One region of the Streptomyces sp. NPDC002817 genome, then DNA from elsewhere that is predicted to be linked to it. Evidence: riboswitches for the same ligand, from Rfam matches in the RefSeq annotation. Region 1 holds a riboswitch; each other region holds the start of a gene.

Region 1 (3,850 bases):
ACGGTGCGTCGGTCGACGCCGGGCACGGGGACCTCCGGATGATGCGGATAGAAAGCGCTTGCATCGCTACGGAGATCACTGTGTCCCCACCTTCCCCTCGCTGTCGACGCTTTGGACAGCCGTGCCACAAGAACGCAATAAAGTGATCATGAAACCGCAAGAGCGAACACCGAAGGCCGGACCCGGGGATCGGGATCCGGCCTTCGGTGGCACAAGGGGAGGGCGTCAGCTGACGGAGACGCCCTTCGCACGGAGGTAGGCGAGCGGGTCCACGTCCGAGCCGTAGTCCGGGGTGGTGCGGATCTCGAAGTGGAGGTGCGGGCCGGTCACGTTGCCGGTCGCGCCGGAGAGACCGACCTGCTGGCCCTCGGTGACGGTCTGGCCGGACGAGACCGAGAGCGAGGAGAGGTGGGCGTACTGGGCGTAGTAGCCGTCGGCGAGCTTGATGACGACCTGGTTGCCGTACGCGCCGCCCCACCCGGCGGAGACGACCGTGCCCGCACCCACGGCCTTGAGCGAGGTACCGGTCGGGACGACGAAGTCGACGCCCGTGTGATAGCCGCTGGACCACATGCTGCCGGACATCCGGTACGGGGTACCGACGGTGGCGCCGGCCACGGGGAGGGTGAAGCCGCTGGAGCTGCTGGTGCCGGCCGTCTCGCTGCTCTGCGTCGCGGTCGTCGAGTTCGACGAGGAGGACTCGGAGGAAGAGGACTTCTGCGTCTCCGCCGACTTCTGCGTCCCCGCGGACTTCTCCGTGCTCGCCGCGGCCTTCTTGCCGATGGTGAGCTTCAGACCGGGGTGGATCAGCGCCGGGTCGGAACCGACGGCCTCGCGGTTGTCCGAGTAGAGCTTCTGCCAGCCACCGCTGACGTTCTGCTCGTCGGCGATCTTCGAGAGGTAGTCACCGGACCGCACCGAATAGGTGCGCACGGTCGCGGTGTTCGCGGCGCTCTTCTTCTCCGCGGTCTTCTTCTCGGCGGCCGTCTTCTCGGCGACCGGAAGGGACTGGACGGCCTTTTCCGAAACGGACTGCGGGGTGGCCGCGTGGGCGCCTGCGGCACCCATCAGCGGGAGGGCGAGTGCGGCCCCACCGGTGCCGGCGACGGCGATCGAGCGAGTGAGGCGCTGGGCCTTCGGACGGCGGTGCTTACCCTTCGCGGGCATGGCGAATTCCTCTCCGGCGCCTGCGAGGTGAGCTGTCGGGTTCGGGCTGGAGATGCCCGGCCGCACCGAAGTGCGACTTAACCCCTAGCCGTTCCGGAGACCGGAACAGGCGGTTGTACCTGTGGGTCCCCCGCTCCTGCCGTTCACGGGTGAGTTGTGCGGTCCCCGGGCGGCGGCAGGATTGGGCGTCCGTCCGGATTGATGGCGAACGTAAGCGAGCAAGACGCAAAGGGACAAGTGAGAGGTTCCACGTGAATGCGTTCCTCTTGATCCGCTGTGAGAATTACCGGTCACCCTGCGTGCATTACGCACGCCTCCCGCCATGCAAAACCCCTGGAAAAGAACGGGAATTACGTGAACATGACGGGCGACGCACGGTCACGGGTATGACGCTCCTCACGTGGCACATTCACAGCTTCCCTTATTCCAGAGCGAGTTGGAATGAAGGATAAGGAAGGCGCCAATTCGGACAGACGGCTCAGATGCGACGCAGCCGGAGAACTGCCGCATCCAGGTCGCCGCGCAATCCGACGCGAAGTCCGTGATGCAGCAATACGGCACCCCTGCGAACTTCGCCCGTTTCGAGGCATTCGTACGACGCTGTCGGGTCGAGCCCGCGCAGCCGCAGCGCCGGCACCGGCTCGCCGTAGCTCTGCGCCTGGAGCCAGGCGAGCACGACGGTCTCGTCCCCGAGAACGTACTGGACGGCACTGAGCCCGCCCCGCGGCGGTCGCAGCCGGTGGAGGTCACCGCGCTGCACCACGGGCCGGATCTCCTTGTAGAGCTCCACCCACTCACGGGCCTCGGCGAGCTCCTCCTCGCTCCACTGCGTGAGGTCGCCGCCGACACCGAGCACTCCGGCCATCGCGCTGACGAACCGGAAGCGCAGCGAGCTGACCCGGCCGTTGAGCATGGCGTTCGGACTGTCGGTCACCCAGGCGGCCATCACGCGCGCGGGGTGGATCTGACCGAAGCCGTGCTGGATGGCGAGCCGGTCGAGCGGGTCGGTGTTGTCGGAGGTCCACACCTGGTCCGTGCGGCCCATGACACCGAGGTCGATACGGCCGCCTCCGCCCGAGCAGGACTCGAACGCGACCCCCGGATGGGCGGCCCGCAGCCGGTCCAACAAGGCGTAGTAGGCGTGCACATGGTCGATCCAGAGCCGCTGCGGGTAGGGCTCGCCCGGCCAGCCCGCGTCGGTGAAACTGCGGTTGAAGTCCCACTTCACATAGTCGATCGGGGCGCTGGTCAGAAGCGCGTCGAGGTGACCCCAGAGGTACTCCTGGACGTCCTCGCGCGCGAGGTTCAGTACGAGCTGATTGCGGAATTCCGTCCGCTTTCGTCCTGCTTGGTGCTGAACCCAGTCCGGGTGCGCCCGGTACAGCTCGCTGTCCGGGTTGACCATCTCGGGCTCGACCCAGATGCCGAACTGCATGCCGAGTGCGTGCACGTAGTCGGCGAGGGGCTTCAGGCCGCCCGGGAAGCGGTCGTGGTTGGGCGTCCAGTCGCCGAGGCCGGCGCGGTCGCTGGTGCGGGTGCCGAACCAGCCGTCGTCGACCACGAACAGCTCGACGCCGATCGCCGCGGCCCGCCGGGCGAGGGTGCCCTGCTGCTCCTCGGAGATGTCGAACTCGGTGGCCTCCCAGGAGTTGAACAGCACGGGCCGGTCCCGGTCGGCGTCCGGGATGACGTACGCCCGCTGGTACGCGTGCCAGGCCCGGCTCGCCCCGCCGAAGCCGCCGTCGCTCCACAGGCCGGCGAAGACGGGCGTCGTGAAGGACTCCCCCGTCGCCAGCCGCAGCAGGCCCGACTCGTCGTGTCCGACCCCGCCGGTGATCTGCACGCGCGCGTCGGAGAGTTGGGCCACGGCGATGCGCCAGGAGCCCGACCAGCCGAGGGCGCAGCCGTAGACCTCGCCGCGCTCCTCGGTGGCGTCCGTGTCCAGCGCCACCCACGGCAGGTACTGGTGCCCGGTGTGCCCGCGGCGGCTGCCGATGACCTTCTCGCCGTAGGTGAGCGGCGCGCCGGTCAGCCGGGACTCGGCGGCCCAGCGGCCGTGCAGATGGGACAGCTGCCAGTCCTCGCGGTCGGGCAGGGTCCAGGTGGCGGAGTCGGCGCGCAGGAGCTCCACGGTCCCGGGCCCCTGGTTGTCCAGGGTCACCCAGCGCTCCACCACATCGCCGCGCATCCGGTAGTGCAGCGTGATCGCCAGCCCGCCGTCGCGGAACCGGAGCCGCAGTTCGTCGCCCTCCGTGTCGCCGGAGGTCTCGTGGGACTCGAAGGTCCACTCGGTGCCGCGCCGCTCGTCGGTCCGTACGGACAGCGCGGGCCGCACGAAGCGGGGGCCGCCCTCGACGGGGTACTCCTCGCGACCGTCGAGCGGGGACTCGAAGCCGCGTTCGGCGGGCAGCGGACGGGCGGCGAGTTCCTCGGCGTCGGCGAGCTCGATTCTCGAGCCCCAGTGGAGGTGCAACAGGACGTCGTCCCCGGTGAGGTGGACGGCATAACTGCTGGCAGGCCCGGAGAGAAGCCAGGTACGGCCGGTTTCGGAGATCTCCAGCATCAAATCCTCACAGATACAAACAGGTGCGCTCAAGTGCCAACATCATCAACGGCCGCGAGCCCAGGGTGCAACGCCTGTGGACAACTGATTGCCCCAGGAACCGATGTCGTATCGTCGAGG
Region 2 (3,850 bases), on a different contig from region 1:
GCCGGGGCGACCTGGGCGCGGGCCGCGGAGATCGTGCGGCACAGTGCGGGCGCGGGGTGGCCGCAGGACCGGGTCGCGCGGTTCCAGGACATGCTGCGGAGCGCGTATCTGCCCGCCGTCACCCGCAAGGTCCCCGACTACAACGGCAACTGGGACCTCGTCATGACCGACGCGGCCATCGGCATGGCCGTCTTCCTCGACGACCACAAGGCCTTCGACCATGCGCTCCAGCGCTTCCGGGAGCGCGTCCCCGCCTACTTCTACCTGGAGAAGGACGGGCGGGTGCCGCTCACCCCGGCCGGGTCGGGGGTGAACACGCCGACGAAACTGACGACGTACTGGTTCGGGCAGAAGACGTACCAGGACGGCGTCTCCCAGGAGACCTGCCGCAACTTCAAGCACGTCGGCTACTCCATCGCCGCCACCGCTCACATCGCCGAGACCGCCTGGCACCAGGGTGTCGACCTGTACGGCGAGGTCAAGGACCGGCTGAAGTCGGCGCTCGCCTTCCACGCCCGGTACCAGGCCGGCGAGCCCGCGCCCGCGTGGCTGTGCGGCGGGAAGGTGGACCGGAACATGGGACCGGACCTGGAGGTCGCCCTCAACCACCTGGAGAACCGCCTCGACGTCTCCGTCCCGGCCGCCCACAAGCTCGCCGAGGAGACCCGGCCCGCCGGTACCGACAATCTCTTCGTGTCCTGGGAGACCCTGACCCACGCGGGCAACTCCGCCGGCTGAAAACGCAGGTCAGCGGCGCCGAGAACAAACCGTGGTGCTGAGCGTCCCGCGGATGACGTATGCTGGTTTCACCGACGCGGGGTGGAGCAGCTCGGTAGCTCGCTGGGCTCATAACCCAGAGGTCGCAGGTTCAAATCCTGTCCCCGCTACTCACGGCTCAGGGCCGGAGTCCAGTCACTGGACTCCGGCCCTGAGTGTTTCCCCCGGTCGGGCCACACGGCTCGCCGCCCGGTGCCGGTCCGGGAAACCTGGGCATGTGGATCAGGAGGCGGTGGCGGGGCGGCGTATCTCCGCCCTCTTGCGGGCGTTGCCCGCCCTGCTGATCGTCGGTGGCGTCCTCTACGACGTCCTGACCCCTCGGGACTTCACCGCGATCCCCTTCTTCACCGCCGCCCCCCTGGTCGCCGCGCCCCTCTATCCGCTGCTCGGCATCGTCGTCACCGGGGCGGTGGCCCTGATCGCCGCCTTCGCCGTCCATATGCGGTTCGGCTTCCGGCTGGACGCCGACACCCTCACCGAGGCGCTCACCGTGGCGGTGGTCGCCGTGCTGGCCGCCGTCCTCAACCGGGTCGTGCTCCGCGGCGACCAGCGGCTCGCCTCCCAGCGCCAGATCGCCGAGGCCGCCCAGCGGGCGGTGCTGCCCGAGCCCGACGACCGGATCGGCGGGTTCGACATCGCGGTGCGGTACGAGGCGGCGCAGAAGGACGCCTTCATCGGCGGGGACCTGTACGCGGTGCAGGACAGTCCGTACGGGGTGCGGCTGGTGGTGGGGGACGTGCGCGGGAAGGGCATGGGGGCGGTGGCCGCGGTCGCCGTCGTCATCGGGGCGTTCCGGGAGGCCGCCGAGCAGGAGCCGACGCTGGAGGCGGTCGCGCGGCGGCTGGAGCGGGCGCTGGCGCGCGAGGGCAGGCGGCGCGAGGGGCACGACGCCATCGAGGGGTTCACCACCGTCGTTCTTGCCGAACTGCCGCACGGCGACGGGGTCGTACGGGTCCTCAACCGCGGCCATCCGCCGCCGTTGCTGCTGTGCCCCGACGGCACCGTGCGGGCGCTGCCCGCCGCCGAGCCCGCGTTGCCGCTGGGCATGGGCGAGCTGGGGAGCTGGCCCGACCGCGCGGAGGAGGCGGCCTTCCCGGGCGGGGCCACGCTGTTGCTGTACACCGACGGGCTGTCCGAGGCGCGGGACCGGTACGGGGAGTTCTACGATCCGGCGGCGCGGCTCGCGGGACGCGCCTTCCGAGTCCCCGGGGCGCTGCTGTCCGCGCTCGCCATGGAGGTGCGCCGGCACACGGGGGGCGGCATGACGGACGACATGGCGCTGCTCGCCGTACGACGGCCGTGACCTCAGGGGGGCTTTATCACGTGGGGTGATCGGGCGAGCGCCCTCCGCATAACAACTGACATACAGTCAATACCTGTGAGTTTACTGGAGCGCGGTCAACTCGCCCGTTTTTCACCGCTCATGGACCCGTACGTCCAGCGGAAAAAGGTTAATGATCAAGCGGAACAGCTTGGAATCCATGGTCCGGGTCTATTAACGTTCGATAACGCAGCGCGGTCGTCCCAGCCGTCACAAGAGACGGCTCCGTGCTCACGCGCTTAATCCCGCAAGGGAGCCGGGGAACCACCACCCTGGGGTGAATCGCGCGAATGCCGCCGTGAACTCACGGCCGGTATACGCGCGTAGGAGACCTTCCTGCTCCGAACCCGTCAGCTAACCCGGTAGGCGAGAAGGAAGGAAAGGAGCACGCCCACGTGGCGTCAAACCGGCCTGCCCCCGAGGCCCCGTACGTGCCGAGCCAGCGCAGCACCACCGATGTCTTCGGCTACGGCAGCTACCACCACGACGAGGGCCCGCGCGAGGAGTGGAATCCCACCGAGGAGTCCATCCGACCGGCACGCGGCAAGCACCGGGTCGCCAAGCAGCGCAGCGGGGGATTCGCCCGCAGCTCCACCGTCCTGGGCGTCGGTGTCATAGCCGCCGTCGGCGGGGCCGGCATGGCCAGCGCCAACACCGGCAAGCCGCCGGTCTCCATCTCGATGCCCGACCTTCCGTTCGTGTCGGGCGAGGAGGAGGCGCCGCAGGGTTCGGCCACCGCGCTCAGCGACCTCGCCGCGGCCCCCACGGCCGCCACCACCACGGCCGTCGCGGACAAGGCCGAGACCACCGTCTCCGACGCCGGCGAGACGCTGCGCAACCGGATCATGGCGCAGGCCGAGAGCCAGCAGACGCAGGTCGACAACAAGACGCAGCTCGCCACCCAGACCGCCGCCGCCGACGAGGCCGCCAAGGCCGAGGCCGCCGCGCTGAAGAAGGCCGCGGACGACGCCGCCGAGGCGAAGAAGAAGGCGGAGGCGGACGCCGAGAAGGCCGCCGAGGCAAAGCGTCTCGCCGAGCTGGCGAAGCAGTACACGCTGCCGACCTCCTCGTACACGATCACCTCGACCTTCGGTCAGGCCGGCTCCCTGTGGTCCTCCGGGTACCACACGGGCCTCGACTTCGCCGCTCCCACGGGCACGCTCATCAAGGCGATCCACAGCGGCACCATCACGCAGGCCGGCTGGGACGGTTCGTACGGCTACAAGACCGTCCTGACCCTCGACGACGGCACCGAGCTGTGGTTCGCCCACCAGTCGTCGATCAGCGTCAGCGTCGGCCAGAAGGTCAACACCGGTGATGTGATCGGGCGCGTGGGTGCGACCGGCAACGTCACGGGCGCGCATCTGCACCTCGAGGTCCACTCGGGCGGTGCGTCCACCGGGATCGACCCGATGGCGTGGCTGCGGAGCAAGGGGCTCACCCCCTGAGGGTTCTTGATCCACCGGCGGCCCTGACGCACACCCCCCGACGTCAGGGCCGCCGGTTTTTGTGTCACCAGTTCTGGAACGCCTGCCTCCGCTTGTTTACGGGAACTTTGCGGCTGTTCCGGAAGAGCGGTCTCCGCATCGGCGTTGACCTCGTACATGACTTCTCTTCGCAAGCTGGGCACGTCCGACCTCGAGGTCTTCCCGCTCTCCCTCGGCGGCAACGTCTTCGGCTGGACCGCCGACGAGACGCAGTCCTTCGCCGTACTCGACGCCTACGCGGCCGCGGGCGGCAACTTCGTCGACA
Region 3 (3,850 bases), on a different contig from region 1:
CCTTCGCGTCGCCCGAGTCCGTCAGTCGGTCTATCTCCTCGGCGACGAACTGTGCCTCGTCGTGCTCGGTGTCGGCGACATAGCCGGTGATGCGCGCGCCCGCGCCCGCGTTGGTCCACAGGTTCTTGGGGCGGCGGGACTCGTTGCGCTCGATGACCGCGTTGGCGGCGGACAGGATCGTCTGTGTGGAGCGGTAGTTCTGCTCCAGCAGGATCGTCGTCGCGTTCGGGTAGTCCTCCTCGAACTGGAGGATGTTGCGGATCGTCGCGCCGCGGAAGGCGTAGATCGACTGGTCGGCGTCACCCACGACACACAGTTCGGCGGGCGGGAGGTCGAACTCGGCCGGGGGTACGTCGACGGGGTGCTCGTTCGTCCCCACCAGCTCGCGGACCAGCGCGTACTGGGCGTGGTTGGTGTCCTGGTACTCGTCGACGAGGACATGCCGGAAGCGGCGGTGGTAGTGCTCGGCGACGTCCGGGAAGGCGCGCAGCAGATTGACCGTGGTCATGATCAGGTCGTCGAAGTCGAGCGCGTTGGCTTCCCGCAACCGCGACTGGTACATCGCGTAGGCCTGGGCGAGGGTCTTCTCGAAGCCGTCGGTGGCCTGGGCGGCGAAGTCCTCCTCGTCGATCAGCTCGTTCTTGAGGTTGCTGATCTTGGCGCTGAAGGACTTGGGCGGGAAGCGCTTGGGGTCGAGGTCGAGGTCACGGCAGACCAGGGCCATCAGACGCTTGGAGTCGGCCGCGTCGTAGATCGAGAACGACGACGTGAAGCCGAGCCTCTTGGATTCCCTCCGCAGGATCCGCACGCACGCGCTGTGGAACGTCATCACCCACATCGCGTTCGCGCGCGGGCCGACGAGCTGCTCGACGCGCTCCTTCATCTCGCCCGCGGCCTTGTTGGTGAAGGTGATCGCGAGGATCTGGCCCGGGTGGACGTTCCGCTCGGCCAGCAGGTAGGCGATGCGGTGGGTGAGCACCCGCGTCTTACCGGAGCCGGCGCCGGCCACGATGAGCAGCGGGGTGTCGGAGTGGACGACGGCCGCGCGCTGGTTCTCGTTGAGCCCGTCGATGAGCGCGGCCGCGTCCAGGACCGGGCGCGGGGCGCCGTCGCGGTAGTACGCGTCCCGGTCAGGCGGCACGTCGAACCGGCCGCCGAACAGGTCGTCCGGAACGGGTTCCGGTACGTGCTCGTCCTCGGGCGGCGGGGGCTCCTCCTCGCGGCCCTTAGGGGCTTGGAGGTCCGCCAGGAAACTGTCGTCAAAGAGGCTGCTCATCGCTCTCCGAGTCTAGGGCTCCCCACTGACACCCCGCCGCCGCCCTGAGAACATGGGCTCTTTTCAGCGGTCGCCGCGGAGGCCGCTCCAGAGTCCGAGCGCCTCCCGGACCTGGCCACCAGGAGCCTTCTCGCTCCTCGTCATCGATGCGTCACGATCCGTGACCGGCCATGCGGGCGCGCGCCTTCCCGCCGTACGGGTCGACGGCCACGGCCGAGCCACCCGCCGGCGCGTCCGGAAGCGGGCGGACGTCGCCACTCCGCCCAAAATGCCCACAAGCCGGTGCAGATCGTTCCGTATTCACCATCGTGAGCAACGTCCTGACCTAAGGTCACGAAAATGTATCGGGCCTATCGGACATCAACCTTCACAGGGGCCACACCCGTTGGCTACCGTGCCGGAAGGCCGTACGACCCCCACCGGCGAACGTCGCCGGGCCGCGCGGCCTCCGCCGAATCCGGAGCGCCGCCGCGCACCCGGAACCGGGGACCCACCGAACTTGGGGTGAATCGGCCAACTCCCGTACCGGGAACGGCCGTAGGGCAACCCTTCCGAACCACCCGCCCGAACCCGACAGCTAACTCGGTAGGCGGAGCATGGAAGGAGTCGCCGACCTTGGCGTCGCACCGCAAGTCGCCTCCCCCGGGTACGCGCGTAGCCGGCATACGCACACCCGCTCTCGCCACGGCCGCCCTCACCTCCGTGGCCCTGCTCTCCCAGACGGCCACCGCCGCGCCGTCGACCGATGACAAGCCGAGCATCGAGGAAGTCGAGAAGAAGGTCGACGACCTCTACCGCCAAGCGGAGTCGGCGACCGAGAAGTACAACTCGGCCAAGGAGAAGACCTCCAAGCAGCGCAAGGAGGTCGACACCCTCCTCGACGACGTCGCCCAGCGCACCCAGAAGCTCAACGAGGCCCGCGAGGAGCTCGGCACCTTCGCCGCGGCCCAGTACCGCACCGGCGCCTCCGCGCCCGACACCGCGACCTTCCTGCTCGCGGACTCCCCGCAGGACTACTTCGACCAGACACAGCTGATGGGCCGGATGACGTCCCGTCAGAAGGACGCGGTCGACGACTACGTCACCGAGCAGTCCGCGACGATGAAGAAGCGCCAGGAGGCCACCGACAGCCTCGAGACGCTCTCCGATTCGCAGAGCGACCTGAAGACCGCCAAGGCGACCGTCCAGCGGAAGCTGTCCGACGCGCGCGAGCTGCTGTCGCAGCTGACCGCCGAGGAGAAGGCGCGCCTCGCGGCGATCGAGAAGAAGAAGCAGGAGGAGGCCGCCCGCAAGGCCGCCGAGCTGGCGAAGCAGCAGGCGGCCGAGCAGAAGGCCGCGGAGGAAGCGGCCGCGGCCGAGGAGTCGGCGAGCAGCTCGTCGTCGTCCTCGGAGGCCTCGGACTCCTCGTACGCCACGAAGGCCGAGAAGGCCCTCGCCTTCGCCCGCTCACAGGTCGGCAAGCCGTACGTCTGGGGCGCCACCGGCCCCGACTCCTACGACTGCTCCGGCCTCACCCAGGCCGCCTGGAACGCCGCCGGCATCACCCTCCCCCGCACCACCTACGACCAGGTGAACGCGGGCACCACGGTCACCCTCGCCAACGCCAGGCCCGGCGACCTCGTCTTCTTCTACGACGATGTCACCCACGTCGGCATCTACATCGGCAACGGCAAGATGATCCACGCGCCGAAGCCGGGGGCGTACGTGCGCGAGGAGTCCATCTTCTACGACGGTGAGTCGGCGATCCACAGCGTGGTACGGCCGGCCTGACGTGCGGCAGGGCCCTGGCGTCAGTGACCTCCCCGGTTCTCGACGCAGGGCCCCTCGCCGGGCTGGGGCTCGGCGTAGACGCCGTGCACCTCTCCGGTCAGCTCGTCCTTCGTCACCCGTCCGGAGACGCACACGACGCCCGTGTAGACGGCGTAGTACCCGTTCCCGACGGAGACCCCGTGCTTCTCACCGCACCCGACACGCTCCAGCGCCGCCTCGACCCGCTCGTCACCGAAGACACCGAACTCCCCCGACCCGCCCTCCTTCCGGACCTTCGCCAGCTCCGCGAGGATCAGCTCGGCCGACGCCTGCCCACTGGCCTGCTGCTCCGCGCTCAAGGACGCCCGCATGCGGTACGCGTGGTTGTCGGCGTAGTTGGGGGGAGCGTCCACGGGTCCGTCCTGCTGTCCTCCGGCCGTGTTCGAGGCGGAAGGTGAGGGGGAGGAAGGCAGGGCGGTGGGCGTCGCTGTGGACTGCGCGCACTTCGGCGGGGGCGGATAGGAGTAGGTCGGAGTGGCCGACCGCGCGGCGCCGGCTCCATTGGCCTCCCCACCTTTTTGACTTCCGCATGCGGTGAGACCGACCGCCGCGAGGGCGGCGCCGACGAGGGCGACTGATCGTCTGAGGGACATGGCGAGAGTCTGGCGCCCCGGACGGTCGGTTGTCATGAGCGGAACTACTCAGACGACCGGCAGATCTGTCCCGGCATCGGGCGGTGAACGCCCAGGCGGGCGGGGTCCGACATGATCCGGCGTGGGACGCGTCCGCCCATCACTCAAGGCACCGGCCGCCGGGCCGCACGCC

Evidence for each region. A riboswitch is a leader RNA that binds a small molecule or an ion and turns the genes downstream of it on or off. The one in region 1 is predicted to bind cyclic di-AMP.
Region 2: linked by a shared signal. The riboswitch ahead of ACWD3I_RS05965 (M23 family metallopeptidase) and the one ahead of ACWD3I_RS30240 (M23 family metallopeptidase) in region 1 are both predicted to bind cyclic di-AMP.
Region 3: linked by a shared signal. The riboswitch ahead of ACWD3I_RS12995 (C40 family peptidase) and the one ahead of ACWD3I_RS30240 (M23 family metallopeptidase) in region 1 are both predicted to bind cyclic di-AMP.

Annotation. Positions count from the first base shown of each region.
Region 1 is NZ_JBSFUY010000019.1:76,168-80,017, forward strand. It holds gene ACWD3I_RS30235 (RIFT barrel domain-containing protein) at 1-26, opposite strand, end outside; gene ACWD3I_RS30240 (M23 family metallopeptidase) at 226-1,167, opposite strand; cyclic di-AMP (ydaO/yuaA leader) riboswitch at 1,170-1,329, opposite strand; gene ACWD3I_RS30245 (alpha-galactosidase) at 1,646-3,730, opposite strand.
Region 2 is NZ_JBSFUY010000003.1:9,238-13,087, reverse strand. It holds gene ACWD3I_RS05980 (alginate lyase family protein) at 1-738, shown strand, start outside; tRNA gene ACWD3I_RS05975 (tRNA-Met) at 814-887, shown strand; gene ACWD3I_RS05970 (PP2C family protein-serine/threonine phosphatase) at 995-2,080, shown strand; cyclic di-AMP (ydaO/yuaA leader) riboswitch at 2,325-2,482, shown strand; gene ACWD3I_RS05965 (M23 family metallopeptidase) at 2,494-3,546, shown strand; gene ACWD3I_RS05960 (aldo/keto reductase) at 3,703-3,850, shown strand, end outside.
Region 3 is NZ_JBSFUY010000005.1:340,118-343,967, forward strand. It holds gene pcrA (DNA helicase PcrA) at 1-1,276, opposite strand, end outside; cyclic di-AMP (ydaO/yuaA leader) riboswitch at 1,716-1,883, shown strand; gene ACWD3I_RS12995 (C40 family peptidase) at 1,892-3,046, shown strand; gene ACWD3I_RS13000 (hypothetical protein) at 3,067-3,438, opposite strand.